DNA from 3 places in the Paenibacillus sp. 1-8 genome. Region 2 is predicted to be linked to each of the others. Evidence: predicted binding sites of a transcription regulator. Region 2 holds the regulator's gene; each other region holds the start of a gene.

Region 1 (10,786 bases), 260 kb from region 2:
CAATGTGAAAAACTGTCATGCATCATGGTGTTATTGAGGTTTTAACTACATGTGTATTATTTAGGTGATCATCTAATCGGTAATCGGAATATGTTTTTGTCCATTTCGGCAATCGGTACAAGTTCTTGTCCCTCGACAGCACCGGTTTTCACTTTCCAAAGCATGCCATTAAGCATCATCCGGTAGATTTCAAAGGTCTGCCCTCGCCTCTATTTTCGGTTGGCAATAGTTCTTTAATTCGTTCCCAGTCTTGGTCTTTGATTTCGTGGCGTCTTAGCATCTTTTACAAGCTCCTCGTAATTTGGTCCTTGTAAAATTATGCTATGTTTACGTGTTTGAAGCAATATCTAGTTTCGCCCTAAACCGATACGTTGGTCGGCTGCTTTTTTCTTGTTTCATAACGCTATCGTTCCCCATTAGTTTAAGTCCGTCAATTTAAAGGTTTCATAAGAACACATATTGTATAACATCTGTTGAACAAAATCTCTGTCACTATTTGATAATTCGTCTTTGATATGTGTGAAAACATGCATGCATCTTGTTAACGCTAATGGATGTTGTCTTATTTGTGCTATATCATCTTTTAATGAAAGCGCCTTTACAACTCGAATCGTATCAAAATATCGTCTATTTAACTTACGACCGACAATAGTTTCAGAAGAGTATTGAATATCCTGATAAAAAGAATCTGTATTAACTTCAAACATGTGCATTATCAATAATGTTTCTAAGGCTAATACTGGCATTACTGTTAAACCTCCGAGAACCCCCTCCATTTTGGGATTCTTACAGGCAATTTGTAACCAACGAAACGCTTGCAAGTCTGCTTCTAGTTCCATGTGTTGTTTCCGGACATACACCGAGATATCTGGAGTTTCGATACTTGATTTATTGAGAGACATTTCTTTAACTTCGTCTAAGTGTCCAAGATAAATGTGGGCATATTCATGAAGAATTATGAAAAGTTCTTGTAAAAACGTCTTTGATAAAGAAAATAAATATAAATCCTCAGGTAACACAGCGGGGAGCTTATTCATTCGCAGGGCATAGTTCGGAAGTCTGAAACAATTAACGATTTCTTTGTATATTTCTTCCATGAAACCTACTCCCTCACCTACAATTCTCCCGTCTTCTACATGCATTAATTTTGCAACCAATAATTGTGCTTCATTAAATTGTGATAATGCGGTAAATAAATGTGAATGAACTACAATTAATTGTTCATCATCTGGTGTTCTTAGTGCAGTTGCATTCATTAAAAAGGTTGGTAATAACCCAACATGTATATTACTTAATACAACATACACCTCATTCGGAAGAATTTCCAAAAAAGGGTCAAGAAGAAATTTACGCATTGTGTTTTCAAACAATTCAGCTTTTGTAAGTCCTTTGACCTTATCCAAATAACTACTTATCTCTTGATCAGTGGCCGATATCTGCTTCTGACGATATTTTATCACCTGATCCCAATCCGCCATATCACTCATAGTTGGATACCTTGACTGCAATCCTCTGAGATACTCCTTAGCTTTATCCATTGCTTTTATGCTCCTAGCTTTTTGGAATAATACAACCATAGATATGATTATTTCATAAATTCGTTAATTTGGGTATATTTTCTCTACCTGGATGATTGTGTGCGTGGATAACGTTTTCAAATTGACGCAGTAATGAGTTTTCAGACACGCCCTAATAAAGTCTTGTCTAATGTGATTATGTTATTGTCCATTCCGGCGATCGGTACAAGTTCTTATCCTTTGCTCGAGACAAGAACCCACTGTTTATCCGGAAATGTTTTAACGAAACAGTGCCCAATAAAAGGTAACTGCTCCCCAATGCTCTAGATTTGTCTCTGTAGACTGGCTATTTTAATTATTCAGCGATCCTAACCTAATAACCAAATGAAACCGGAAAATTTTTTTAACAAAGGATTGGACATGCACTCAAGTCACCCTCGCACGACATAAAGTTTCATTTTCAGGGATGTAGGGCTTCTTTTAGGCATTAGAAAAACTCCCATCATGTATAGTCGTAGAAGTTTTTGTTTTTCTACCGTCTACTATGATGGGAACATATCAATTGTGGCACTGTGCCTTTATGTTATTTTCTTATAATTTGCGAGCTACTACTAAATACTCCAACCAATACTCCTTAATGTCTTTGTAATTACTTCGGCCTCTGATAACATACCCATTTTCCGAAGTTCAACAACAAATAACGGCCAAGGTGGGTGAATAGCCACATATGGGTTTGAATCAGGACCAGTATACATACCACCACCAGGGCCAGTGTACAATCCACCTCCGACGCCGGTGTACAGTCCGCCACCTACTCCAGTATAAGCGCCACCCCCGACGCCCGTATACAGCCCGCCACCTACCCCAGTATAAGCGCCGCCTCCGACACCTCTATACATCCCTCCGCCAACGCCGGTATAAGCACCGCCCCCGACGCCCGTATACATCCCTCCGCCAACGCCGGTATAGGCACCGCCTCCAACACCGGTATACATATTTCGAACCCACAACTTAGCGCTACTCATTTTCATGTCCCCCCAATAGTGGCAAAATGTTAAAAAATCGTATTTTACGACAGTATTTCATTATTTTACTATATTACTTCAAGTTTTGTCCCTATCTTTCTCGTACTTCAGTAAGTATTATAATGCAGGTTACAGAATTGTGTAAGCTATATTCTTCCCAACAAATATACAATTTTGTTCCACGGTGTTACGCTGATTTCTCTTCCCTGCTATCTCCAACCAAATAATGAATAAAGCTAGATTCCAAACTTCCATTGACCTTCACCTTAATATCTCGATCACTCCATATTTTTAAACCTAATGAGTCATATCTTCTTACATAAACTCGAGTGGTAAACTTTTTTCATAGAATTGGTGAAAGATTCAATAACCGAACGATCGAGGAAAATATGAAGCACCTATCTGCTTAAGTATTGCTTCATCCCTTCACTATATTCCTGATTCTCTGCAAAGGTCAGATAGACAAATACTATATTGCTGCAAGTAAAGTTTGGTATATTTGGTATAATGACTTAAGATTTAATCACACAATCTAAACAAAATGAAAACGAGGTTGAATATGGATACATTTGAGGATATTGCTCTATCAAAATTGGCAAGCGTTTTGTCAAACCAGATCATTTTACCGATCAAAAGCAATTCTACATGGCAACGAATTCTCTCCAATTCCGGAGAGAAAGGGTACTTTGAATCACTAAGGGGCTTGTTGACTCCGTATGATTATTCTCGGGGATTTGAAAACGAGAATTTGAGGTTTAAGGATTATTACTCTGGGATTAAACTACTATTTGACCAATCGTACAATAATGGATCAAACCCCGAAAAATTGAATCGCATTCTTTCTTCAATTGTGGATGAGATTAACCTTGAGGATATCTTTCCTCCGAACCCCGAAAATTTGTCTGTAGCAAGGAGAAGGGAATATGGGTGGACACATAGGTTCGACACCTATAAAGAAGCATTAGAAGGCATGAATTACAATGATCAGAGCACTCTGGACTTCATCAAAAGTAATTCTATTTCTGACTTTAAGGTATTTATAAATAACCTTCAAATTCTTAACCTGGATATCGTTGTTGATGACAAAAAGTTGAAAGTCACCACTTTCACAGAACAATCATTAACAAACACCAGAAACCCATCTATACTATCCCAATGGCTCGATAATCGATATCCATTAATAGGAAACTCTTATCGTGAAGCTGTAGAGAATTATGCTAACGGAAATGCAGTCCCTTGTATCGCCTCTTGCAGAAATGTTTTAACAGGCTTATTCTCAGAACTTAAAGATGATGGCTCCATTTCATGGATTAGAGGTTTGCAAAACATCAGCACTGATATTAATATCGACAATGTATCTGTAGCCTCCAACATACCTCAAGGCAGTGCAAACAAAAACATAGTCTTTGAGAATGCGGGTAAATTTAATTATCCTAGATTCATGTTGGTATATAACCTTTATTCGCTAACATGTGATCTGGGCGCGCACACCCATGAAGCTCCGAAGGTGGATGGTCAGCTTTTACCTGAAGTAACGACAATGAACGATGCCCTTCTTGCTTTGCGGACAACAGAAGATATTTTAATTTGGGTCAAAGAAGAAATGAGAAAGAAATCTCTGTAGTATCAAAAAATCCTCCTTTTACTAAAAAAGGGGGATTAGATTTGGATTACGATACAGGGCCGGTGCTTAGACGCACAGAGAATCTGTCAAGATTTACTGCATGCATCTCTTTTTCAGCCTCAATGTGATTTAGTTGGATACTTTTTCGGCCATTGACCAACCGCTTAACCGATAACGGTTTTTCTTTATCAACCATAAGGTGACCTTTAACACAGGGTAATGAATTAGACATCGAGTTTCCGATAGCTACTTTAAATGGGAATATGTTTTTGTCCTTCGACATTTTCTAAATCTAAATCATTGTTAAGTTCCGTCAGAAGCAATTTTTGATACGTTATGGGTTTTGCTTATTGAGCAAGTCATTTCAGTTCAGCTTGCCCTAAGTGAAAAATCCCACTACTTAGTTGTATACATTACGCGGTTCTATCCCTATTTATTTGGGCAAATCAGTTATGTCTAGTCCCTGTTTACCTTTCAATCATGTCCGTTGGCTCATACAATGTGAACATTTTCATGTACTGTGGTACTTAATTAGGTTTTAAGTGCTTGTGATCGACGTTTAGATATTCATCTAAGTGGCAATCGGTACAAGTTCTTGTCCCTCGACAATTAAATTACAATCATTTGTCTGATGTATGTTTGTGAGTGAAATACTATTGAGTCCTTAGAATCAAGGCGGCAAGAGCAACACTCTTTCCGCCATATTTCTTATAACTATAGTTACATGAATTTATTTCTGTTTTTCATAGAACAATAAAAGCCACCTGGACGGCTGGCTGAGAAAAAAATACTATTAATGAGATTTCGTGGATCAGAATACAATGTGTAGATTTCCATTTTCGTATAATTGAATGTCCTGAGACGACATTGCAAACTAATCCCTGTTGCTGTTGCCAGCTGTACAGAATTTATGTTTTTATTCAAAGTAAAGAGTAGTGCGTATAAGAATTTAGTCGTAAAATATGGATAAATGTGTCTATCAGCATCTATATTCCTCGTATTTAATCTCATTTTATATGGTTTAATATGCCAACTGTATGGAAATATTTCTACTATGGAGTACTGGCTGATGCTCCCCATTATTGAGCAGAACATCCAATCAGATTTTTAAGCGTACTAAATTATTCATTTAAACTTGTAGAATTCAATTCAACTTAGCAATTGTTGTTGCCTTTCACCTAGCATTATTTAATCAAGCTAAATGAGTTCTAAAATTAAGTGGTCCACACTTGCTTGAACTTCTAATTTTGTTACGTTCTATAATAATTCACCACGTATTAAACTATTATTATGCAATTAAGAATTATCTTGTTGAAAAGCTTTCTATTTCAAAATGGATTGATTGAGGCAATAATCAACATGACTTGATAAATTCGTTATCACATATAAAGAAAAAGCCAGCATTTAAACACTGGCTTTTCATTAAAAATCGTTTATTTATCTTTGAGGAATGACGGCGTACCATAGTTTGCCTTTCGCTGGTAAACAACGGTCACTTCGCGATCAGGACCACCATCTGACGAAGGAGCCATGAGTTTCACTTTCGGGAGGTCGCCAACTCGCTGTTGTTTAATAAACTCTTCATTCGTTTTACTCATTTTAATCCCCCCATAGAGATAACTTAATGTGGTGAGCAGTTCATGATTTTCTTCATCTAAAGTAGCAAACTCTTCAATCGAACCTCTTCCTGACCTCGGTTAGAAGAGTGACACAATTTACCCAAAGGATAACACAATTCATGTGCAAATGACACTCTGCCATAATAATTGAATGTTACATTGAGACAAAAAAACCGACCCTTCAACTCAAAGGTCGGTTTACCCATTTGGGAGAAGAAAACAATGGTTTTAACTGTATTATATCCACCCGATGTGGTTATATACCGTATTCTGCTCGAACTCTATGCTCATTGGGGCAAATCAGTAATATCAACGTTCATATGTTCAGTAAGCATTAGGGTTACATCCACTTTCACTTTGCTCCACAATAGTGTCATCTTATGAATGTAACCTCTTACGGAATAATTTACTGTTAAACTCAGTTCGGATCTCTGCTCATCAATGATTCTTATATGATGTTCCTTTAAACTTTGTTTTGATTTGTACATCTCTAAAGCAATTTTCTTTTGGGTACCGTCCAAGTAGTCAACATACACAGATTTCATCTTGAAGTTTGAAGCGTATATTTTATGCTTATCTACCTCCAAAGCACCTAAAAGATAGGGGAGCTCTACCAGCCTTTTCACGAGTGCAAGTTCCTCAGAAGTTTGTCTCATCCTGCACACCTCCTTCTTCAAGCTTTACAGTGACCAATTGATCAAAATCGACCCATTCAAATCCATTCTCCATTTCAATTTTGATTTTCTTTCCAAAAGTACTGACTGAAGTGACGATCCCGTGTATATACCGATTGCCCCACTCATGAAACACTTCAAAGGTGGCTTGCAATGTATAAGTGAGCGACATGTCTATATGTTGAGCAATAATCTCCCACTCATCTTCATGGATCAGCGGTTTCGCTTGATAATGAATTTGAGTACGATGCTGTATAATTCGTTCTTTATGTTGTGGAAGCATCATGCGGCTCGATTCCCATAATCCATTGGCCTCCAGTTTTTTGCTCATTTGTAATGCCCCCCGATTTTAGATGCCCTATCTATCGCTTGACTGGCAGCCGTAATGGAGCTCGCTCGTAAAATGGCAATGTCGCCAAATCGATCCTTAATGTCGTCCATCACCTGATCAATGGCCCGTTTCTGCTCTTGATCATCAAAAAAAGATAGTTGATATGTATCCGCGTTGGATAATTGAGACAGGGATACGCCTACACGGCGCACAGGTTGCCCATCCCAGTGTTGATGGAATATGCGTTTGGCTATCTTGCATACATCAACGGTTATGTTTGTAGGATCAGACAGTTTAACCTGCCTGTGAAAACCAGTGGGGTGATCAAAATCCGCTCCAGACACACTTACGGATACGACACTACCCATCAGTCCCTTTTGGCGGGCTCTTCTGCATACTACTGTGCAGATATCGAGAATAACCACTTCGATCTCCCAAGCCTCTGTGTAATCTCGAGGCAGGGTCATTCCGTTTCCGATATCTTTTTGTGTACTGTGCGTGTTGACGGTTACTGGCGAATTGTCGAGTCCATTTGCGACTCGCCAGATGACTTCTCCATTAACACCCCACTGACTTCTTAATTTGGAAAGAGGCGTATTCGCCAGGTCTCTAATGGTTCGGATGCCCATCTTCCACAGATGTTTTTCCATTCTTGAGCCTATTCCCCACATATCGCGGATGGGCTTATCTCCAATATGGAGGTGTAACTCCTCTTTCTTTAAGTGGAAAATCCCCCCCTCTGCTTTTTTAGCAATCATATCGCAGCATAATTTACTAATGATTTTGTTTTCACCAATGCCAGCTCTCGCGTAAACGCCTGTTTCATTATAGATTTTGTCTTGAATTTGCTTGGCCAAATCGACTGGATCATTACCGAATAGATGCATAGACCCTGTAAAATCAGCGAATAATTCGTCTATACTGTACGGTTCGACCAGATCGGTGAACTCCTCAATAATGGACATGATTTGAGTGGATACTTCGATGTATTCTTGCATGTGAGGTTTTACAATGATCAGTTCTGGGCACTTCTGAAGAGACTGCCAGAGTGGTTCCGCGGTAGATACCCCCTTAGCTTTGGCTAATGGACAAGCGGCAAGGATAATTCCAGAACGCCTAGCTGGATCGCCTGCGACGGCGAGTGGTCTATTTTTGTATTGAGGCATTTTTGCCTTTTCGACTGAAGCATAAAACGACTGCATATCGATGAGCATAATGGTTCGCTGCTTAGCCAACACTGAAATCACTCCTGTACATTCAAGAACGTATGTTTGTATACATTATAAACCGAACACACGTTCTTTATGCAAGAGGTAAATATTTATATTAGGCATACGACGAAGTGATGGATTCAAATTATACTAAGTCACACCAGTTTATCTATCATTTGGACTCCCACCTGAACCACAGTTTTCATTCAGAATAAATGCAGCGGTTAAGTCCAAAATCAACTTCAAAATCAAGCTACCATAAACCGTTTCAAAAGATATGCAGATCAAACTGCACTTTTAGAAGGTTCAAGTGCAGCTGCCGATGCCAATGAATTGTTTACGAGTACTAGCGATTTGGCAAACATATGAAAGATGAAAGCCGACTGGTTAGTTTCATCATCAACGTATCCTGCGTCCGGCCCAAATAGCCAGTCTTGATATTTGAGTTGTATACCCTGGGGTAAGATGACCCAAAATATAATATGTGAGTAGTTGATGCTAAGGATAACTTTCGAATGAAAGCCTTGAGTTAACCTTAATATCTATTAAAGTCTGATCCATGGTAAGGTCAGCATCGGCTCCTCCAACGAGATAGGATATCTCCGGACCAAATGTAGGGCGGGAAAAGAATATGGATTTTCCAATGAATGAATGAGCCGTATTATGAGTTATTCTTATCCGTGACTCCATATTTTGAAAGTCATCGTCTTGAAGAGAAAGTAAATCATCAATGTTTAAGCCTGATCGATAGGCTTGATCGTTCAGGCTTAAACAATGCTTTGTTCTGTCATATCATGGTCCCATGCTTTTTGTCCTCAAACATAGAGTCCCTGTTTTAGTATAGTGTCCATCTGAAAATTGAGTGGTAAATCAAGCGTCTCATCAATATCAAGAGGTTCTACTACTTTTTGCAATGAATAGTTGAGTCGTTGACAATAGAGTTGAAAAAAATCGTCATCATTTGAATCTTTTCTTTTACAGTAATTTAAAAAAGCTTTTACAATGTGGATTCTCTAATGTTGTTTAAAGTTGCCATAAGATACCCTCTATACGTTAAATTTTATTTTGAAATAATAGCTTCACTCATTAAGATGGCTGCTTAGTAAGATGTGACTAGCCCAGTGTTTAGGTCTGTTTGTCGAGCAAACATGTTATTTTAAACTCCGTGTTGGGACCTAATAGTTTAAAGTGCTTTCTACCGTGAGTTGGGGAGAACCATACCTCATCTATCTGTTCAGGCCACTTGGTTCCTGTACGTATTGCTGAGAGCATTTCAATTACCCATTCTTCGGTAATCTCCGGATGATCGTTTTCGTTAACCTCGTTTGTGCAGCTAACTTCGCCCTCAATTTTGATTTTAGCAGTGACCCCATAAAGATTATATATAAGACCGCATGGATTTAGTGAATAGCCATTGCAGCTGGCCATTCGCGTTATGAGGTACGAGATGGAATATGTAAGTGCTCTCTATAGTCTTTTTGTTTGTAAATCTTGATACAAAGCCCATTATTTGATTAGTCTCAAAACAATGAAGGGTGCCTTTGCCGAGTTTATCTGGTATCCCAAGATGTTCGTACAGTCAATCTTTCTTCTGGTTGCCTGTCATATCGTATAGAACTACACCAGCCAAATGTAGCGTAGAATTCCAATTATGAATCGAGATTGAAATGGTGACTTCCAGCTCAGTAAGGCAACATGCAGTTTGTTCGGTGATGATTTTATTGAGGGTTCATTAAGTTCACTAACCATATTGGGGTAGGTCCTCTTCTGATTAAAAAATCATCTGAATAAAAGTCTGTTGAAAAATGATTTATTATTCTCTTCTTTAGTTGGTGGGTATTTTTTGTGGAATGAATAGCTATAGTCTTTGCGCACGACGTCAACAAGTGTGTTTTTACTATCAGTGGTCAGCAACATTTCGCTTAATTTTTCAGGTAAAACCTCGTTGTGCTTCAGATACTCCTTATTACGTTCAACAGCATCACTCAATTTCATTTTAACCCAGGTGAATTTGTCGGTAGTAGATTGCTCATCAAACCTGTACATTGTATGATCAAACGGATTCTCTGCCATTCTATAATACTTCATAAAGGGTTGATCCTTCTCATTCACTGCACGGACATAAACAGGCTGATCTGCCGGCATGTAACCAATGTTAAGGTTATGACCCTCCCTCATTCCCATTATCCCTTCCGGTCCAAATGCTTTTGTGTCAAATTGATAGAAATGGCAATAACAAGCCTCTACAGTCGAGGATTTTGGTGTCAAAAGCGGGTCGCAATCAATTTGAATTTCTAGTAGATCGCTGTAGTTGACAACACCGTGATATATGTATTCTGAAAGCATGAACTCTTTTAACTGAAACTGCTCGTTTGCGTATCTCACAATTCGTATATACTTATCTGTCTGCGTCAAATTATTTACTCCTTGATATGATTATTGTTTAGATGTATATGATTAATTTTATTACCATGAAAATGAATAAGCAAGCTCTTCAATTATTGTGGTTTTTATAAAGAGCAAGTAAAGAATGACTATAGATTCTCATAGAGTTTTATGTTCAACTGCTTAACATTGATGAGCAATGCAAGCATTGAACGTTTAGTTATGACAAGCATTGTCTTTTTATTATATAATTTATTGGTAGATATCAAAAACAACATAAGATTAGGTGATTAAAATGGGAGTACAAATAATTTGTCTGAACGCTCTGGATCTAAAGGCTACTCGAAAGAATCTAAAAGAATATGATTATGAGCATGCAGAATTACTAATTAAAATAATA
Region 2 (10,786 bases):
CCAGGTAAGCTACCGACGCCTTCATGACTTCAGCGCTTTGCAGCACCTCTGCAACGATCAATTCATTATTGTTAAACAGACGGCCTACCTCTTCCATACCCTTCATCAGCGGCCCATTAATAATCTCCAGCGAAGAATACTTGGCGAGCGCTTGCTCCAGATCCGGAATCAGTCCCTCCTTACTGCCTTCTACTACATAGGAAGCCAGCCGCTCTTCGAGCGACAGGTTGGACACCTTCTCCTTCTTCTCCACTTTCTTATTACGGAAAGCAGCCACAAAAGCGGCTAAAGTTTCGTCGTTCGTTTTATAAATCAGGTCTTCGGCGAGCTTCCGTTCATGCTCTGGTATCGAAGCATAACGCTCGAGCTTCTCCGTATTTACAATCGCGTAGTCCAAGCCTGCTTTGGTACACTCGTACAAATAGACGGAATTGAGCACTTCACGCCCCGCCTCCGGTAAGCCAAAGGACACGTTACTGATACCCAGAATGGTGTGAACCCCTGGAAGTGCCTCTTTAATAATCCGAATCCCCTCAATCGTTTCCTTGGCCGAACCGATGTACTGCTCATCACCTGTTCCCACGGGAAATACGAGTGTATCAAAAATAAGATCCTCGGGTGCCAGACCGTAACGGTTCACCAGCAGATCATAAGAACGTTTTGCCACTTCAAGCTTATCCTCACGTGAAATAGCCTGACCACGTTCATCAATGGTTCCAACAACAACAGCCGCGCCGTATTTATGAATAAGAGGTGCCATTTTCTCGAATTTCTCTTCGCCATCCTCCAAATTAATGGAGTTAATGATCGCCTTCCCTTGCGAATATTGCAAGGCGGTATCAATGACCTGAATATCCGTGGTATCAATTACAAGAGGAACCTTTACCTTATTCACGACCAGCTTCAAAAAAGCTTCCATATCCGTCATTTCATCGCGGTCCGGGTCCTGTACACAAATATCTATGACGTGCGCTCCGCTCTTTACCTGAGCGCGGGCAATTTCAGATGCCTCTTCATATTTGCCTTCCACGATCAAACGCTTGAATTTGCGGGAGCCGAGAACATTTGTTCGTTCACCAACCATATAGGGACGATTTTCCTGTTCAATATATACAGGCTCAATACCCGATACAGCCGGTGGGTGATGACCTTCCAGCGGGCGCGGCTCAAACTGCGCCATACGTTCACTCATAACCCGGATATGCTCAGGCGTGGTACCACAGCACCCCCCCGCGATATTCAGCCAGCCTTTTTCGGCGAAAGCGGCCATTTTACGGGCCAATGAATCAGGTGATTCATGATATTGACCGTTTTCATCGGGCAAACCTGCATTTGGATAACAGCTAATTGCTGCTGAGGACATATCGGAGAGAGAGCGAATGTGGTCCCGCATAAACTCCGGTCCTGTAGCACAGTTCAGCCCAATCGACACCGGGTGCAAGTGTTCCAGCGAAATGCAGAAAGACTCAATATTCTGACCTGCCAGAGTCGTTCCCATCGGTTCAATCGTTCCCGAAATCATTAACGGAAGCTCAATACCTGTCTGTTCAAAAGCCTGCCGAATTCCAATACTTCCAGCTTTGACGTTAAGCGTATCCTGCGAGGTCTCCAAAAGCAGGGCATCCACGCCGCCTTCAATTAGCGCCAAGGCTTGCTCTTCATAGCTCTCGATCAGCTCCGCAAACGTAACACCACCTGTCACGGATAATGTTTTCGTCGTCGGTCCCATGGCTCCTACAACAAAACGAGGCTTGTCCGGTGTGCTGTACTTATCCACCGCGTTACGCGCCAATTTAGCTGCAACCAGATTAATCTCACGGGCACGCTCCGGTATATCGTAATCCGCCAAAACAACGGATGTCGCTCCAAAAGTATTCGTTTCAATCAGGTCTGATCCGGCCTCCAAGTATGCTTCATGTATCCCTTGAATGACATCCGGTCTGGTCAAGACCAACATCTCGTTGCAGCCCTCCAGCTCTTCCCCACCAAAATCGTCGGGGGAAAGATCCTCTTGCTGGATCATGGTGCCCATGGCCCCATCAAGAATGAGTATTCTTCTTTGTAATGCATCCTGTAAGCTAACTTTATCCAAAATCTTTCCACCCCCCGCAAAACGTTAAATCCTAGTTTAGCAGAAACCGTATCATTTAGATAGATTGAAGTAAAATCATACGTTTTATACGGCTTCTTCCGTACATAAAGCCACTCTCGATATTCATTTTTACAGTTTGTAGTATAAATTGTTACAAACCTATATTGTACAACGATTCAAGACATGGTATCCTATATACAGCATTAAACCAAGTGGAAAAGAGGGATAACCGTTGGCTGAAATCCTAATACGCAATACGAATGTACGAATTAGCAATGAAGACAAGGTACGTGAATTTTTGGAGAGCCAAGAGGTATTGTACGAGCATTGGGATGCTTCCAAGCTGGCCGGGGAGCTGCAAGAAAACTTTATCCTGACGGATGAGCAAAAAGCGGCTGTTCTAAGCACTTTCGAACCCGAAATCAAGGATTTAGCCGCCCGTCGCGGGTATAAAATATGGGATGTTATCACCTTGTCCGAAGCAACGCCGAACCTGGATGAGCTGCTTGCCAAGTTTGAGCAAATTCATACGCATACTGAAGATGAAATTCGTGCTATTGTGGCAGGCAAAGGCATTTTCATCATTAAAGGCCCTGAAGAAATCGGTTATTTTAATGTTGAGCTTTCACCGGGTGACGTTATTTCCGTACCAGAAAATATTCCTCACTTCTTTACCTTAATGGAAAATCAGAAGATCGTCGCAGTACGTTTGTTCATCGAAGAAAATGGCTGGATTGCCGAGCCGTTTGAAGATTCATCATTTATTAAGGCATAATACTATAATAGCGAATTCATCCTAATGTGGATAAAGCAACTCCCTCTGCTCTGAGATATCTGAGCGGAGGGAGTTTTTTGGCTTGTTACTATAAATAAGAGCCGAAAAGCACTTACTTAAACGATTGAATAATCCCATCCAATTCGGACAGATGCTTAATTTCGAACTTTGGCTTGATTTCTGTAGTATTAGTTTTGGCGTTTCGGTTCACCCACACGGAGTGCACACCTGCCGCCAGAGCCCCTTGAATATCAGTCGTCAGCTTATCCCCCACCATTAAAGCATGTTCAGGCTCAATACCGAGAAGTCCCAAAGCATGCCGGAAAATAGACGGATCAGGCTTTCCTTTACCAAACGAACCTGAAATAACAACGTGATCAAAAAATGGAGCTAGCTGCGGAACGCCATCCAGCTTTTCCTGTTGTAGATCAGGGGAACCGTTTGTCAACAAAAGCAGCTTATACTGCCCTTTTAGCTGCTCCAGAATCTCAAACGTTTCTTCATAAACATGGGGGCGGGAGCGTCTTTCCAAGGCAAATTGGGTTGCCAGCTTTTGCGACAACTCTTCATTATCAATCCCCAGCTTTTGAAGACCTCTACGCCAAGATTCCTTTCGATAAGCAGGGGCCAACTGTTCCAATTGCCGGAATTCAGGCTGCTCTCCTGCCGTAAAATTCGCCCACAATCCTTCAAACGGATTAATACCAATCAATTGAGTAAAACTAAAGGTTTCATAAGACTCATACAAAGCACGCGCTTCCTTGCGGACTGCTTCTTCCAAAGCCTTCGGATCAACGCCTGCTTCCCGGGAACCTGTCTGGCACGCCGCGTCAAATGCCTCTTCTACGCTGCGCTCATCCCACAGAAGTGTATCATCAAGATCGAACATTACCGCCTGAATCGTCATCTGAATTATCCACTCTCTTTCCACTTTATATGTACGCCTGTTCTGCCTTGTTGTGTCTACAAGCATTCCAAATGTGCCCATATTAAGCAAGAGGCCGCGATGTGTTATATGAGATAACATCATGCGACCTTATTTACAGAGGCTACAGCCGACAGACAATTTAAACGATTCGTACCAAAGAAGTCGTTATTTTTTGTCTATTTGAACCTGATTAGATAGCGCAAACTTCTCAAGCCGCTCTGCAATGGCATCCGTATCATAACGGCCCAGTGATTTTGTGAAAATAAAATTGCCACCCTTACCTTTTCTTTCAACCGTTACGTAACCCTTTTCAATCTTGATGGCTTTCATATCCTCTGCTGTCATTGGACGCTCTCTGCCACCCTTCAGCATATACAGCGTGCTCTTTCCAACCTTCAAATAAGGACGACGGATGAAAAAGATAACAGCCAGCATCAAATACAAACCGAATACAAGCCAGTCCATTCCCCGCATGCCAGTCTTAGTCAAAAAATAACTCATGAGCATGTACAAAACTGCAAGTCCAGCCAGCATGATTGGCACGGTAAAATTACGTCCACGGAAAATATCCATTGCAGAACCGGCACCACTAATGGTTTGAATACCTTGCTTTTTACGCGATTTATTCAAATGCGCTGTGTTTTTGCGAACTTTTCTTTCAAATGACCGGGCCATCTCTCAGTTCCCTTCCCAAATATATTGCGTAAAAACCATTGCCACCAATCCTAATCTATATAGATACCAAAAATAGATACCTAAAAAACGAAAAGCAAATTACGCGGGCTAAGCCGCTTTAGCAACATTAATGCGTCAGCCCACCATTTCCCTTCGACGTATCTTCGTCCACAATTTCAATCGTATCAAGTTGCTGCCGGAAATTACGGCGAATATTATCCAAATAAATTTCCCGAAGATTGGCGCGCTCTACTGTTTCCTCTTCCGTCAATCCTTCGGCTTTTGCTTTGCGAGCCAATTCATTGATGCGCTGTACCAAGCTGTCTATATCCAAATTCTGTCCCCTCCATATAAGCAAAGATATAATACACTTTGACATGTAGAAAAGAGCTTGTCAAGGTTCCCTCATTACGTCCTCTGACAAGCTCAGATCAGAAATACGGAAGCTTTAAAATCTGGCCTGCCTGCACTCCCCGATCTTCCAGTCCGTTAATCCGAACAATTCCTTCTATATATACCCGTGTATCCATTCGTTTCGGTTTATGATTGGAGGCAATCTGCCACAATGTATCCCCAGGTTGTACAATAAGTTTGGTCACCTCTTCATTCGAAACCGAAGGAGCCGCGAATACTGTCAGTACACCTGCACCTGCGATCCAGGCAACGATAACCAGAATAAGAAGTTTGGGCAGAAGACTGTTGGAAATGGTCCGTACAAGCTGTGCCCTTCTCTCATTCCGGATATTATGCATCTTTTCTAAATTCATTGGAAAAATACTTTGATATGTGCTATATTTCATCATTGGCTGCGTCCTCCAAACGTTCGTTCTTATATTTTTTCACAATATAACACGAACATTTGTTTTGTTCAATAGAAAAGAGAACAAAAGTTCGTAATTTTTTTAGGGATTATTTAGAACTTATGTTTGTACGAACGGAGGTTCTATGCTATAATTTTCCCAAACGTTACTAAATGGGGTTGATACGGTATGTCTAAGATTTCAAGCCGCCAGCAGGCCATTCTTGAATTTATCCGCAATGAAGTGCGTCTAAAGGGGTATCCCCCTTCTGTGCGCGAAATAGGTGAAGCTGTCGGATTGGCCTCCAGTTCTACGGTTCACGGTCACTTGGATCGTTTGGAGAAAAAGGGCCTGATTCGTCGTGATCCAACGAAACCACGGGCTATCGAGTTACTCGGCCAAGACGAATCGGATAACAGCAACTTGATTAATTACTCTATTAGTCGTGTTCCGGTCGTCGGCAAAGTAACAGCCGGTTTGCCGATTACAGCAACAGAAAATATTGAAGATTACTTTCCTCTTCCCCAGCATTTTGTTGGTGAGGATAAGATGTTCATGTTATCTGTTGTAGGAGAAAGCATGATTGAGGCTGGTATTGCCAACGGAGACTATGTCATTGTACGTCAGCAGCAGACAGCCGATAACGGCGACATTGTCGTCGCCATGACGGACGAGGACGAAGCTACTGTTAAAACTTTTTACAAGGAAAAAGATCATATCCGACTTCAACCGGAAAATCCAGCCTTTGAACCGCTTCGCCTGACGCACGTCAGTATTTTGGGCAAGGTTGTAGGACTCTTCCGGGACTTCCACTGATTTTTCATTTTTCAGCCCCGTTATTCTTCCCGCTACAACAAAACCGGCTGCCCATAGCAGGCCGGTTTTGTATTGATCTTATTTACATAGAATCTACCTCACTACTATCCTTTTCCCTTTTGATAGCCCATGGATTAATCGGTATATATCTGCAATTACTGTTCTGCTTATTGGGGGGTCAAAAAGAACTTTGTAATTATTTTGGATAAATATGGTATATTAATATTTATAGTTTTATTAAGGAGAGATTAAATGAAAAAAATTATAATTTCAGTGTTTATTATGACTTTTATCGTAATAGGTTTTACAGGTCCAACAATGGATTATGTGTATGCTAAGGAGAATTCAACCAGAACAACCTTTGATCGCATTCATTACATACAAATAATTATCCATTTTAAATCATTGGAAAAGCAACTTGAAGCTGTACTTTCCGAAAGAAATAACTACCCAGAGGACAGTCCAGCATATAAAGAGCTTTCTGAACAAATGAATCACATTCTTGAGCAGGAAACATATTACCAGAAAAAACTTAAAGCCCTTTATAGTAAGTAATATACTTCTCCCCGTTTGTTATCTTCACTTTTATCATTTTGCTCGTGCTGATCTACTGTAACTTTTCCTACAACGTAAAGTTGGTAAGGATAAGGCAGGTAAGCATGAGTTTTTTTGCGTTCCTTACCTTTATACTTTATTAGTTTCTAAATATCAGGGTCATAGGTAATAGCTTCATTTTGGTTTTAATAGATTTATGCTGATACATTGTTAGTGCTACTGACATATGAATAAAGTAGACCTTAGCAAAGGAGATATGCAGATGATCAAAAATAGAGTCAAAACGTATAAGCATCGTATTGGTAAGAACAAATTTCTGGTCGTAAAAGTCTTTCAAGCCGCTGCTGCCGAAACAAGAAGCGGTAACGCACTAGCCACCAATGCATTGAACATCAAAATTTCCAAGCGCAACCGTAAGCGGAATCATAAACGCTTCTAAGATTCATCGTACCTTCTTTTCTTTTCCTGTGAAAGGAGGTGATATCATGTGTAAAAAACATTTCAAACGTAATGTGAGAAGAAGAGGATTATCGATCCGTTCAAATCAAAGAGCTATTGCGCGCGCTAGAGGTAATGCACTGGCCGTTAATCTGTTTAGCGTAAATGATAGACAACGCAGACGTTAATGATTGTTTTTAAGCGAAAAGCGGGAAGGATTTCTTCCCGCTTTTTTGTGCCGCATTATAGTGTAAAACGGAAATTCAACCAATAATAAGGGGCTTGAAATTCGAAACTCTTACCTATATCAATTCCTAAAATTAGGGACATATGAACAAAAATCAGGGTGATGAATGTCTCTTATGATTCGACAATATAAGCCGAGTTATTTTTGACAAAAAAAGAGCCGCTATCTAGTAGCAACTCCAGTGAAGATTATGTTCGAATTAATGAAACCCATTTCCTCTATACCCTCGTCAAATCGGTGATAAGAGATCGGACACCTCTTCGATGTTTTTGTTATTCACATTCAAAGTAAGCGTCTTTGAAAATGCCATTAACAATTTCACCTTTTCCACATTCAGAGTATTGCTTCTGTCCACAAACCCATTATTATTCAGGAAGCTTTCCCAATGTCTTAGGGTGCCGATCATGTAATATGTTTTTTCGAATGTGTGAACTAGAATCTGATCCCTCTTACGTCCTTTAGATATGAAAAGAACCTTGTCTACTGGTATGTTTTCGCCCTTGTTAAATACCTCGAGAATCATCAGCTGAGACGGTTAAGTTTAGCATTTCATATATTTCCCACTTTATTTCAACAGTTCTTCAGGTGGTTCGGGACTGTGAATCCAAGACAAACTCGCTGTACTCACTGATACAACTGCAAGTGAAGTTAGTAATATGGCAGCATTATAGTACATGCCAATCTTAAATTTACTAAATTTAGGACTTTTCATTTTTCGCACCTCCTCTCTATTAATGTTAAGCTCTGAACAAAAAAACTAGCAGCTACCACCGGAAAAGCCAGCCACAAATTAAGTGTTATTATTGCAACTCCGCAAATTTTTAACAATGGGTAGTGCCGTTTAGGTATACGAGTCTTCCCGTCTATTCTAGACGGAGCATAAACTAAGACAAGTATTATACTTAATATCGAAGTAATAACTGTCCAATTATAGTTTAAATTCACAAAGGACAGGGCGGTAAGTAAAGCTGTAGATACAACAATGCACACTATATTGCTCTTTAAATGTATTCCTCCTACAACTTGACGCAGTATAGAAAAAGATATCATCGCCAGTACAGTTTCCTGCACCTTACCCGTAATAAATGAAATACCAATAGTTAACAAAATGATTGAAACTGTATTAATCACAACGACTATTCCATGTTTTAAAACTGCAATAGAAGCTGGATGATCCGGTACAACTGTTTTGATATGAGTTGCAATATCAAGAGCGATAGAATCAAGATTTTTTATAATAATCACGCTCCGTTTTTAGCGCATAGTACAGGAACATTCCAGATGCCAAAGCTATAAATAAAATACTCAAAGGAAAATTATTGACGTAGAACATAAATGTACTAGCTGCTAATACCCCAATTATTAAAATAACAACAAGTACATGTTCCCACCTAAAACGCAAGCTTTCATAATCTGCTGTAAAGCCTATTTTGAATTTAAATAGCAACCATGATATAGCTAACACCCATGCACTGGTTACAGCTTGAGCTAACGATCCCTCTGGAGAGGTCTGCATGTCTGATGTCAATGTACCAAAGAGCATTACTATGATTATTGCTTGAAACAGCGTATACAAAAACGTACCTGTAATGGATATAATAGCTGCCCAAATAATGGGCATCCTTACAACAGTAGTTATCAATAATGTGAATAATATAATGTTTATAGTCGGAGCAAAAAAAGACAACGACATTTCTTCTCTCAACACCATACTTTGCAAATTCATGATTAGGCTGATAAACAAGGCAGGCCAGACAAAATCTAAAGCTCGGATTCTAAAAATAGTAAGCATTAAAACAAACGCCGCAAATGTTTCAACATTAGAAAATAGCAAGAACCGTATAGGCTCCCACATAACACATATCCCCTTCACTCAGTTGTAACCAACAATATAATTCTATATTTGCTATAACAGCATGGCAATACAATTATATGTTTATTTGTAATATTTTATGTATTATTCTAAGTAAATATTTTTCGCTCGTTTCCTTATAATGTGTTTATTGCTCTAAGAACCATATTTCAAAAAAGCTCTTATTTCACGAGCTGGAAAATACCATTTACCGCCAATTTTTCTTTTCGAAAACCTGGGATCATGGAAAAACGTGTCCAATATCGTGCCCCAACTCATACAGGTTCTCTTCTTTGATTATTTAGGATGTTACAAACGCTCAAAAAAATCATCAAACACAATCAGCCAAAAGAGACAAGACAACATGGCATTAATACACCGATGTTCTTGCTTACGGGCTTCGATCCAATTCACAAACTCTTCCTTTGCAATTCTTTTAGTACCTCCAATTGAAAAATTCGGTATCCTCTTTTATCTTGAGTAATTCATATACACGATCTTTTGAAATACCTAAATATTGAGTAATATTGAGTAATATCTGCTGCACTTAAAATTTCAGGCAATGTCCTCAATGTAATTCTTTCATTGGCAATTACTCTTTCAATGCGATGACACCCCGAATGAAAAATGGGTTACTGATGTGACGGGATTCCACTTGTTTGGACAAAAGGTATAGGTACGATCTAAATCTGGTAATGTATCGCACTGATGGTAGAGTAATTCCAAAATCCATAAAAAGTTTGGGGGCATTTTGGGGCAACTATATATCGGATTTATATTTTTTACTCACTGTCCCCAAATTAAAAATCCCTCAACGCTTAGAGCGCCAAGGGATTCTATGTTTTAGTAAAGCGTCAAATATTGATCACGTTCCCACTGATGAACCTGTGTCCGGTACATATCCCATTCAATTTCCTTAAGCTCGTAGAAGTAAGCCAGCGCGTGGTCACCCAAAGCATCCGAGATAACTTCACTTCGAATCAGCTCGGACAAAGCTTCCTTCAAGTCCGCAGGCAGGCTTGGAATACCCTCTTCAATCCGTTCTTCCTCAGACATAACATAGATGTTACGATCAATCGGAGCTGGCAAAGCCATTTGACGTTTGATGCCATCCAAACCGGCTCTCAGCATCACAGCCAGCGCCAGATAAGGGTTCGCAGCCGGGTCAGGATTACGAACTTCGACACGGGTACTCAGACCACGAGATGCCGGAATTCGAATCATCGGACTACGATTACTGGCAGACCAGGCAACATAACAAGGAGCTTCATAACCCGGTACAAGACGTTTGTATGAATTCACCGTTGGATTCGTGATTGCTGCCATCGCACGTGCATGCTTGAGAATACCAGCCATATAATGGCGGGCCGTCTGGCTCAATCCGAGTTCGTCTGATTCATCATAAAATACGTTTTCATTGTCCTTGAACAACGATTGGTTACAGTGCATACCGGAGCCGTTCACGCCAAACAAAGGTTTTGGCATAAAGGTGGCGTGCAGACCGTGCTGACGTGCAATCGTCTTAACAACGAGCTTGAACGTTTGAATCTGATCGGCAGCTTTGATTGCATCTGCATATTTAAAGTCAATCTCATGCTGACCGGGTGC
Region 3 (10,786 bases), 330 kb from region 2:
CGGGCGCAAATCAAGGTTGACTTGTAAATTGATGGCCGAGGATTGGATGTTTACAGCAACGTGGTTTAATCGGCATTTCATGAAGGAGCAGCTAACCTCAGGTCGTGAAATTGTGGTGACTGGTAAATGGGACCTCAAACGGATGCAAATGACTGTTGCAGATTCTGAGTTTCCCGATAAAGGAGTCGCTCGTTCGGGGACGCTTCAGCCTGTGTATTCCGTAGGCGGCAAGATTACGCAGACCTGGATGCGCAAGACGATGAACCAGACACTCCAGCAGTTTGGTGAAATGATTCCCGAAATTTTACCGGAGTCACTTGTACGTAAATACAGTATAATGCCGCGTAAGCAGGCTATTGCAGGTATACACCAGCCTCAGGACAATCGAGAGGGACAAGAGGCCCGCCGCCGGATGGTGTATGAAGAGCTGTTTTTATTTCAGTTGAAAATGCAGGCATTCCGTGCGTTGAACCGCGGCCGGGCAGATGGGGTTGTACATACAGTGGATAATGCCACGGTTCGCGAATTTGTAAGGGCCTTGCCGTTTGAGCTGACGGATGCTCAGAAGAAAGTGGAGCTTGAAATACTGCATGACCTGCGCTCGCCTTATTGTATGAACCGTCTGCTTCAGGGGGATGTTGGGTCAGGTAAAACAGTTGTTGCTGCCATCGGTTTGTTTGCTACGGTGCGTTCCGGTTTTCAGGGGGCGCTGATGGTGCCAACGGAAATTTTGGCTGAACAGCATATGCGGTCGCTTCACAAGTTATTTGAACCGTTTGGGATTAGTGTGGGGTTGTTGACGGGCAGTACGACCGGGAAGAAGCGTAAGGAGCTACTGGCTTCGCTCCAGATGGGTCTGCTGGATATTGTGGTGGGCACGCATGCCCTTATTCAGGAGGATGTATATTTTCGCCAGCTTGGGCTTGTTGTAACGGATGAGCAGCATAGATTCGGAGTGAACCAGCGTAGTGTACTGCGCCGTAAGGGCTATAATCCCGATGTGCTGACGATGACGGCCACACCGATCCCGCGTACGCTGGCGATCACTGCGTTTGGGGATATGGATGTTTCTACGTTGTCAGAGCGGCCAAAGGGGCGTATTCCGATTTCTACGTATTGGGTAAAGCATGATCTGATGGATCGTGTGCTCGGACTTATTTCCCGTGAGGTGGATCAGGGACGGCAGGCTTATCTGATCTGCCCGTTGATTGAAGAGTCGGAGAAGCTGGATGTACAGAATGCCATCGATTTGCATATTCAAATGCAGCAGGCTTTTCCACATTACCGCGTTGGGCTACTACATGGACGAATGACTCCCGCAGAAAAGGAAGAAGTTATGCGTTCTTTCTATGCGAATGAGGTTCAGTTGCTCGTTTCAACGACAGTTGTGGAAGTGGGGGTAGACGTCCCCAATGCGACGCTAATGATCATTATGGATGCGGATCGTTTTGGGTTATCCCAGTTACATCAATTACGTGGACGAGTTGGACGGGGAGCACATGCCTCGTATTGTGTACTGATCGCTGACCCTAAGTCGGAGGTTGGTCAGGAGCGGATGAAGGTTATGACTGATACGGACGATGGTTTTGAGGTAGCTAGACGTGACTTGGATTTGAGGGGGCCGGGTGACTTTTTCGGTACCAAGCAAAGTGGGCTGCCCGAGTTTCGGTTAGCAGATATGGTAGCGGATTTTGAGGTGCTGGAAAAGGCCCGTGAAGATGCGACTGCTCTGATCGCGGACTCGTCCTTTTGGACATCTCCGCAGTATGAAGCATTGCGTGGCTATTTGCAAAAAGAGCAGATTTTCCAGGGTGATCTTATCGACTAATACACCTTGAATCATGAGGTTGTTTTTATAGTTTTAAACAGATAGGCACAATGGACAGGCTGGCCGTCATATATTTGGGAATGACCGAATGATATGGGAGGTGCGGTAACATTGAGCTATCAGCAATATGGAATCAGTCCGCAATTGGTGGAGCGGATTAAGTTGAAAATGAAAAATCGTGTGCTTAAGGAGCGGGTTAAGCAGCAGATCGAAGGCGTGACCAAGGTGGACCTGCAAAACAAAGCCAAGGTACGTCAACTTGTGAAGTCCACTTCTGCTATTTTGAACGAGCGGCTGACGGCTGCACAGGAAGAACAATTGACGGCCTTCGTACTGGCGCAAAAAATCGATCCGTCGAATACGTTCCATCTGATCAAGTTGTGGGGGATGTTTCGTTAACAGGACATACGTAGGATGTTCTAAAATCTCTCTGAATGCTCGATGCTCATCCAAGCTGAAAAAGGATTGCCTGATGTCAGGCGGTCCTTTTTTGCTTGTTCCTCTATTTCCCGATTGTTTTCTGTTCAGTATAGTGTATTCCGTAGCCTTCGTTCGTATTTAATTCCCCGGGTAATAGACTGGGTGGTTAATAGAGAGATTTTATTTGTAATGACCGCCAATTTTGACGGATCGCTCCAGAGCCTGCCCCGCGTTTGTTAACGACGATGCACGCATGATGATCGCCTGACCATATCGATCCCTTAAGGTGTCTGTTACTTTTTCCAAAGCTCGGGATCGCTCCTGATCTTCAAAAAAGTCCAGCTGGTACAGCTGATCATCCATCAAGCCGCTTAAAGTGACACCCGCACGCTTCACGGGCATATGGTTCCAAAAGGTATAGAAGATTTTTTTTACGGTTTCATATATCTTTTCGGTGCGGTTTGTAGGATCGGGCAGCTTCATCTGGCGGGAAAAACCAGTCGGCGCCTCGTGCGGACTGCATATACAATGAACGGTCACAACCGAGCCCATATATCCTTTGCGGCGGGAGTCCCGGCATACCTCTTCTGTCAACTCAAGCAGGATAGTCTCCACCTCCGCAGGCTGGACATAATCCCGGGGCAGGGTCATCATATGACCGATGGATTTTGGGGGCGTATCCAATGTTTCCGGCTTGACCGGACTGTGATCCAGACCGTTAGCAGTTCGCCATAAAACTTCTGCCTGAATATCTGACTGCTTGCCGAAATGAGACCGGAATTTGTCCTGAAGCCGGGGTAAGGGAGTACGTGCGATGTCTCCAATGGTATGCAATCCAAGCCTCTCCAAATGCCGTTCCATGCGCGAGCCAATACCGAACATACTGCGAATCGGCTGAGACCATAGCAACGCTGCAATGTCGGATGGAGGAAGGACAAAAATACCGCTTTCGTTCTTCTTGGCCCATATATCTGTCGCCATTTTAGCGAGCATTTTATTGGAACTGATACCGATACGAATCCATACCCCTGTTTGTGACACTACTTTTTGTTGAATTTCACTTGCGATGCTCACCGGATCTCCGAACAGGGAGCGGCTTCCGGTTACGTCCAGAAACTGCTCATCAATACTGAAAACCTCAACCAAATCCGTATACTCGTTATAAATTTCTGTTATTTTTAATGAGACGTCGATATAATGCTGCATGCGCGGGCGTACAATGGTAAGGTCAGGACATTTTCTTATCGCTTCTCCCAGACGCTCTGCTGTAGATATACCGTATTTTTTAGCCAGTGGACACGCAGCCAGGATAATGCCTGAACGCAGCGAAGGGTCACCGGCAACGACTAGCGGCTTATGCTGGTATTCGGGATTGTCGGCTTTCTCAATGCTGGTATAAAAGCTTTGGCAGTCTGCTAAAAATATAGTTTTTTTTCCGCGTTCGTTCAATGTTGCAATCTCCTTTCCAGATGTCTGCTGATCGTTTTTCCAAAATATTCTTGAATGTAAGTTCATATAGTAGTATTATATACAGAACAAGTGTTCCTAATCCAAATGTATTTTCTGGAACGTTATTGTTTACGTAAAATCTAACATGGCGTATCATATTATCTTGAACGAAGACATGTGGAAATGAATGCATATTGAGGGGAGAAAACCATTTTTATGAACCCAAAACGTCGACCATCATCTCAAAAACGCAGCAGGTGGCGTATTTTTGGCAGAGTTTTGCTGATTAATATCAAGTGGTTCTCGCTTGCGGGCGTATTTGGGGTCCTATTTGCAGGAGGCCTTATATCCGGTTATGTGGCAGCGCTGGTTCATGATGAGCCTGTACGATCACGTCAGTTGATATATGAAAAGGTAAATGAGAACGCTCTGACCAGCTTTGTATTTTTTAATGACCAGGTAACCCCGGTTGGCCGAATGCGCATGGAGGAGGATCGGCAGCTTGTGGACCTGAAGGATGTCCCCCAATCCATTGTAGATGCCCTTATTTCAACGGAAGACAGCCAATTTTATGAGCATCAGGGTGTTGATCTAAAAGGGACGGCTCGCGCCGTCAAACAGAAGCTTCTGAACGAAAATCGCCAAACAGGTGGCAGCACACTGACACAGCAGGTAGCCCGGCGAGTTTTCCTCAGTCTGGATAAGACGGACAGCCGTAAGGTGAAGGAAATGCTGCTTGCACTGCGCATGGAACGTTTTATGAGCAAGGATAAAATATTAGCGGCATACCTAAACAAAATGCCGTTTGGCAATGGCTCCGCAGGTTACAATTTGTACGGGATCAAGTCGGCTTCGTTAGGGATTTTTAATGTAAGTGATCTACATAAGCTTCATATTGCTCAAGCGGCTTATTTGGCCGGTCTTCCACAATTGCCATCTGTTTATTCGGCTTTTGACGGTAAAGGGAAATTTGATGAAGAAGGCTTCAACAAAGCTATGGAGCGCCAGCGTGTCGTGCTGGGAAGAATGCTGGCAACAGGTAAAATCACATTAACGGAATATAACGAAGCACTCCAATTTGATATTAAAGCTACTCTTGCACCACATCGCGAGAAAAGCTACAATACATTCCCTTATTTGATGCTGGAGACGGAGCGAGAGGCCGCCCGGTTGTTGGCGCTCCAGCAAAATCCGGATATTACAACAGCTGAGATTTCCAAACCTGAGCATGCTGAACTCCTTCAAAATACACGGGAAGAGCTGCAACGATCCGGTTATCGAATTTATACAACGATAAATAAGAAAGTTTATAACGATATGCGGCAGATTGCATCCAATCCGCAAAACTTTTCTCCATATAGTAAGCAGAAGGGGCTCGAGCAGATTGCAGCCATCATGATTGATCATAAAACGGGGGCTATACTCGGTATGATCGAGGGTAGAGACTTTAATACTGAGCAAATGAACTATGCAACCCAGATGACGCGTCAGCCCGGTTCTGCCATGAAGCCTATTGCAGCCTATTTGCCTGCTTTGGAAAAAGGCTACACTCAGCCTGCTGGTCTTATTGATGATTCGCAAATTGTATTGAAAGACGGACGTAAAGGCTATCATATCCCTAAAAATTATAACAGACGGTACGAAGGACTGATGACAGCCCGCGAAGCACTCAATCGGTCAATCAACATTCCTGCGCTGAGGTTGTTTTTATATGAAGTTAAAATTCCAAACGCCTGGAATTTTGTTCGTGCCCTTGGGATTACAACGATTCAGCCGCAGGATGAACATGCTCAGACAGGCGTTCTGGGTGGGCTCAGCAAGGGGGTATCTGTCAAGGAACTGACAGCGGCATACGGCACGATTCCTAATATGGGCGTATACAATGAACCCCATTTGATCAGTAAAATTACGGATGCCGACGGCAAGATCGTTTATGAATTCAAACCGCAGGCGAAGCGTGTATATTCCCAGCAAACCGCGTTTTTGATGACAGATATGCTCAAAACGGTTATATCGGACCCGAGGGGTACAGGCAAACGTATACAAAATGCTTTTAAAAGCTACGGTACCATTGACATTGCCGGCAAGACCGGTACGACACAAAACTTTGGCGATGTGTGGTTCATGGGCTATACCCCGGATGTTACACTCGGCGTCTGGGCAGGTTACCGTCAACAGGTTAACACCCTATCTCAAGAAGGGCACTCCAGAGCACAATCGGTGTGGGCGCTTATCATGAACGAGGCGGTCAAGGATCAGCCCCAGCTTTTCAAAAATAAGCATTTTACACAGCCGGAAGGTGTTGTGAAAGTTACGGTCTCCAGCCTTACAGGTAAGCTGCCGGGAAGTTATTCCCGTCAATCCGGTCAACTCGTGACAGACTGGTTTAACCAAAAATACGTGCCAACGGAAGTCGGGAGGGAACAACGACCACGTTCATCCACACCTGCCGTGCCGTCCAAACCGGATATAAAGGATAAAGCAGCTCCGGAGAAACAAGAACCTGCAACGGATCAGAAGGAGATTCTACCAGAAGAAACAGTACCTTCTGATCCTGACACAGAAATAGATACGAATGGTGAGAGTAATGATTTGCCAGCAGCAGATAGTTCGCAGCCATCTGTTGAAAATAAGCAGGAGCCTCCTTCTGAGCCAGAAACCCAGAATGAAGCTCCAGAAAATAAACCTAGCGAAGCTATTCATACCGAAACACCCGATCAGCCGGAAAACTAAACAAAAGGGAGCGGCCTAATTCAAAATGCCGTTCCCGACAATATTGACGGTGGTCTGTGGGTGAAAGCGAACATTAGGGTACTCTTTATTCCATTCCAGACCTTTCCATAAGGTCGGGTGATGGGCAATCAATTGTCTGCCGATGCCAAAGTTGCCAAAGGCATCACAACCGCTTTTTTGAAGCATACGGATAATTTCCTCCGCATCCTGGGTCATGATTTCCGAAAGCTGACGGTTCAGGTACGATGTCTTCTCCATCTTTGGAGAGATAGGGAAGAACAAAGTCCTGTCCTGGATCAAGCATAGGGGGAAGCAGTGTTTCTAGCGTCACTTCGGGAAATACGCACATTTCCTCCAGGCTTCGGATTTTTTCGTTATAAATTCGCCGATTAAGAGGCTGCCTACACTTTTCTTGTTCATTAATTCTCCAGCTGATCCTTCTACTATAGCTACCTTTACATGTGAGGTTGGGTGATCCGGCTCCCGATACAGGACATCCAGATATGGATACAATCTTTTTGGGCCAAGCTTGTGCCATACAAAGTAACTCCATATTTAACGCTTCGTCGCTATACCTCGTGGCTGCAAGTCTAAATCATAGAAAAAGAGTCGGGTGAGTCTGGAAGAGGGGAATGGCAGGCATTCCGCGTACAGGCTTGCTTTGCGTCTTATCGTACAGCGTGTGGCTGCCATGCAGATGAGTATGGTCTGGACGCAGGTACAGGGACGGGGAATCTGGAGGGGTTGTTCGCTGAAAAGGGCATTCGTATGGCAGGTGTGGATCAATCGAATGAAATGCTCAAGCGTCCTGCCGTAGTAAATTTCCGCAGGTCGAGACGAGGCTGGGAAATCTGATGTCGATTCCTTATATGGACGGGACCTTTGACTTTGTGGTCAGCAGTTATGCCCTGCATCATCTGACAGGTGAACAGAAAATACTCCTCTGTCGGAAATGCAACGCACGCTTAAACCTCATGGACGTATTTGCATCGTGGATCTGATGGTGGATGTAGCGGAGCTGCTGGAAGCGGGGGAAAAGGTGTCCACGCCAGGAAAGGAGGAATCCAAGCTCCCAGTAAATTGTGCAGAACGCCCCCAATTTTGCGGCTTCCTGGCATATTACAGGGCGACTGGACCAAGGCAGCGGCATGGCTGCAAAAGCTAAGCACTGGCAATCCAGCTGCTCTTACTGCTGCGCAGGCCCTGCAAATGGCTAAAGTCAATGTGGCCAAGCTTAAACTTTGAGCACAAAACCGGCACACTTGAGGTGGGGAAAAGGCGGATATCATTCTGATAGATATGCAAAAGCCGCATTTACAGCCAATACACCAGATAGAGTCACTGCTTGCTTACAGCGCAAGCGGTGCGCATGTCAATACGACAATTGTGAATGGGCGTGTGCTCATGCGAGGAAGACAGTTGCTAACAATAGACGAGAAAGAGGTGCTTACACAAGCAACGGTACGCGGAAAATGCATCGTGCAAGGATTGTAAACGAGACTACATAGTCGAGTGGCTTTGGGTCACATCAATTCCCAAATAATGTCCCAGTTCCCGTCGAACCTCGCTGCGTGCAAAGGAGGAAAGCATGAAAAACCGCTTGTGGTAGCCACGGCATACATACAGAACCTCCACGCCTTCGTGATTCCGCGTTTCGTTGTATATTTTAACTCCCTGCCTTTTCATTCGCGCCTTTGTCTCCGCCAATTGAACAGCTACACGCTGTTGCACCCCGGTCAGACTACGAACGTACAGATCGGGCATTTTTAAGGCAGAGGCATTCAGAATGCGAATGTCCCGCTCCAGCACATCCAGCACGAGGGTCAGAAGTACACAAGTTTTGATCAGCCCTGCGTCTTCCTCGGAAGGCAATGGGGCCTTATTCTTGTTGTCCAGTATCTTTTTCATAAGAAATCTCCTTTACTCATAACAGGAATATAATTATAATCAGCATACAGAACAAATGTTCTTTTTATACTTCATCATAGAAATTATTCCTTTGCCAAAGCAATCATCAATTATTGGAAAGAAAGAAGGTATACATATTGTCACGCTCGTTATATGCGACGCTATTGCTGCTAAGCCTCATTTGGGGCGGATCGTTTTTGTTTATCAAGGTATTATTGCTTCATCACGTAGGGCCTTGGACTATTGTATTCCTTCGTTCCAGCTTTGGCCTCATTTTTATTGTTTTGTTGATGCTGGCCATGCGCAAGCCATTTGAATTCAGAAGTATTCCATGGAAATCGGTTATTCTCGTAGCTCTGGTGAACATGGTTTTGCCATGGGCCTTGATTAGTTTTAGCGAGACCAGAATTGCTAGCAGCATGGCCTCTGTATTGAATGCCACCACGCCAATCTGGACCATGTTGGTCGGACTTGTCTTGTTCGGAGCTATCTTTCATCGAATGCAGTGGTTTGGAATGGGACTCGCTTTTGTAGGAATCGTTATTTTACTGGGTATTAATCCTGTATCCATTATTTCTGTCGACCCCGTCGGCTTTGGATGTATGCTGCTTGCGACTCTCTGCTATGGCTTTGGAACGCAACTGTCCAAACGGTTTTTATCCAATCTGTCGATGTATCAGGCAACCTTTGCGACACTATTGGGTGCGACGGCAGGGGGCGGCATCATGACGGCAATTGTGGATCGACCTGATCTGTCGGTCGTCTTCATCCCCGGTATATTGGGTTCCCTTATAGGGCTGGGGGTTTTGGGATCGGGAGTAGCTTATATTTTGTTCAATTATATGATTTTGCGGGGAAGTCCGGAATTTGCCTCCTCGGTGACTTATTTTGTACCGGTGAGCGCTATCGTATGGGGCTTTTTGCTTCTGGATGAACACATCGGCTGGAACGTTCTGACCGGGCTGATCCTCATACTCGGAGGGGTCTTTATGGCCAACCAGCGCAGAACAGTCAAATTAGCCGGATAGTATCACTGAAAACCTGCATAAACCAAACTATAATGCACATTGTATGTGCATCCGCCAAACCTTCGGTATAATGCGGTTATTCGCACATACAATAAAGCATGCTCACACATAAAATAAAAATATGGTGCGGCATAAAAAGCAAGCTGTTTAGCAGGTGGTAAGGTGTGGTATAATAAATAATAGAATTACATGTACCACAGAAATGTCGGAGTTTTATTCCACAAAAGAAAGGATCAGGATACCATGTGTCCCCGAAGGATACTTCCCCAAAGGACGATTTGGAAACGATTTGATCTGTCTTATACTTAGCTTTTCCGCGGAGTAACGTCAAGTTGCGAAAGCCAACTCTGCGGAAGAGGGGATTGTACATGCGAAGGACCAAGTCCTCCAGGCACATCTTACCCGGTAGCTTCCGTAAGAGTGGGTTTATCCACATCAAACTTACGAGAAACCGAGGGAGCCTGTATGAGGAAAACTTACGAATCTATCGTGAACAATGGAGCATTAAGGCAGATTGCTGTCATGCTGCTCGGAACATGCATTTTAGCTTTTACGTATTATCACATCAATGCTCAAAATCATTTGTCAGAAGGCGGATTTGCGGGCCTGGCTCTGCTGGGACATTACGCATTTGGCGTGTCTCCGGCTTGGAGTATGCTGCTGCTTGATATCCCCGTCATATTATTGGCCTGGGTACTGAAGGGCAGAAGATTCATGCTGCTGGCATTAATCGGGGCGGTCGCCTTTTCCCTGTTTTATGCAGGATTTGAAAAGTATTCGACGCTGGTTATAGATCTGCACGGCAACTTGCTGGTAGCGGCTCTGCTTTGCGGAGTGCTTACAGGCTTGGGAGCCGGGATCGTACTTCGATTTGGTGGAGCAACCGGGGGCGATGATATTTTATCCCTGCTGATCAGCGAGTGGCGTGGATGGAAAATCGGTAACGTGTTTATCGTTAGTGACATCATCGTATTAGGATTATCGCTGTTGTATCTGCCTGTGAAGGAAACAATGTTTACCATACTGGCTGTGTGGCTCGCCGGAAAAATAATTACATGGACGACAACGTTCCAACTACACCGACCTGTGAAAAAGGTACTGCCTGCGGCTATTCCAGCCCAAAAGGTAGTTGCCAAAACAGTGCCGGTCGTCCACAGCCTTCGTCAATAAGGAAAGGGTGTTACGTTAGAAGAGAAATCTTCCTGCGTAACACCCTTTCGCTGTATGCAGGCTTCAGCAGGAAGGCTTCAAAGTAGAATGAATACGTCCGTTCCGGTCATGAATAATCGCCAAAATCTGCTGGCGGTCTACTCATTTTTGAGCCTCGTCCACCGCTTCATTTTTGTGCTTGAAGGTTGAAGCAGGCTCGTCATGTCCTTCTTCCTTAATAGCCGAGCGGTCCTCATGTGGCACGACATGA

The links. The regulator LexA, encoded in region 2, represses DNA repair genes until DNA is damaged. The targets are predictions, from matches to a motif close to CGAACATATGTTCG.
Region 1: AC0WRU_RS12005 (DNA polymerase IV) is a predicted target of LexA. The motif match lies at 8,051-8,064, and genes of this name have one in related genera.
Region 3: AC0WRU_RS14695 (YhjD family protein) is a predicted target of LexA. The motif match lies at 8,387-8,400, and genes of this name have one in related genera.

Annotation. Positions count from the first base shown of each region.
Region 1 is NZ_CM149995.1:2,642,531-2,653,316, forward strand. It holds gene AC0WRU_RS11975 (hypothetical protein) at 417-1,538, opposite strand; gene AC0WRU_RS11980 (hypothetical protein) at 2,129-2,542, opposite strand; gene AC0WRU_RS11985 (hypothetical protein) at 3,102-4,166, shown strand; gene AC0WRU_RS11990 (hypothetical protein) at 5,600-5,764, opposite strand; gene AC0WRU_RS11995 (YhjD family protein) at 6,073-6,441, opposite strand; gene AC0WRU_RS12000 (YolD-like family protein) at 6,425-6,790, opposite strand; gene AC0WRU_RS12005 (DNA polymerase IV) at 6,787-8,004, opposite strand; gene AC0WRU_RS12010 (hypothetical protein) at 9,781-10,416, opposite strand; gene AC0WRU_RS12015 (hypothetical protein) at 10,682-10,786, shown strand, end outside.
Region 2 is NZ_CM149995.1:2,902,872-2,913,657, forward strand. It holds gene metH (methionine synthase) at 1-2,092, opposite strand, end outside; gene AC0WRU_RS13130 (1,2-dihydroxy-3-keto-5-methylthiopentene dioxygenase) at 2,325-2,867, shown strand; gene AC0WRU_RS13135 (HAD family hydrolase) at 2,980-3,774, opposite strand; gene AC0WRU_RS13140 (hypothetical protein) at 3,961-4,470, opposite strand; gene AC0WRU_RS13145 (DUF896 domain-containing protein) at 4,598-4,804, opposite strand; gene AC0WRU_RS13150 (LysM peptidoglycan-binding domain-containing protein) at 4,902-5,270, opposite strand; gene lexA (transcriptional repressor LexA) at 5,460-6,086, shown strand; gene AC0WRU_RS13160 (hypothetical protein) at 6,339-6,641, shown strand; gene AC0WRU_RS13165 (hypothetical protein) at 6,904-7,080, shown strand; gene AC0WRU_RS13170 (LytTR family transcriptional regulator DNA-binding domain-containing protein) at 7,556-7,849, opposite strand; gene AC0WRU_RS13175 (cyclic lactone autoinducer peptide) at 7,892-8,038, opposite strand; gene AC0WRU_RS13180 (accessory gene regulator ArgB-like protein) at 8,035-8,571, opposite strand; gene AC0WRU_RS13185 (hypothetical protein) at 8,549-9,181, opposite strand; partial or broken gene AC0WRU_RS13190 (group-specific protein) at 9,335-9,472, opposite strand; gene glnA (type I glutamate--ammonia ligase) at 10,022-10,786, opposite strand, start outside.
Region 3 is NZ_CM149995.1:3,235,934-3,246,719, reverse strand. It holds gene recG (ATP-dependent DNA helicase RecG) at 1-1,828, shown strand, start outside; gene AC0WRU_RS14735 (stage VI sporulation protein F) at 1,940-2,227, shown strand; gene AC0WRU_RS14730 (DNA polymerase IV) at 2,429-3,697, opposite strand; gene AC0WRU_RS14725 (transglycosylase domain-containing protein) at 3,914-6,430, shown strand; gene AC0WRU_RS14720 (Ger(x)C family spore germination C-terminal domain-containing protein) at 6,446-6,646, opposite strand; gene AC0WRU_RS14715 (Ger(x)C family spore germination protein) at 6,758-6,943, opposite strand; gene AC0WRU_RS14710 (hypothetical protein) at 7,044-7,247, shown strand; gene AC0WRU_RS14705 (class I SAM-dependent methyltransferase) at 7,285-7,431, shown strand; gene AC0WRU_RS14700 (hypothetical protein) at 7,532-7,675, shown strand; gene AC0WRU_RS14695 (YhjD family protein) at 7,931-8,338, opposite strand; gene AC0WRU_RS14690 (DMT family transporter) at 8,476-9,366, shown strand; gene AC0WRU_RS14685 (YitT family protein) at 9,832-10,536, shown strand; gene AC0WRU_RS14680 (DUF2188 domain-containing protein) at 10,678-10,786, opposite strand, start outside.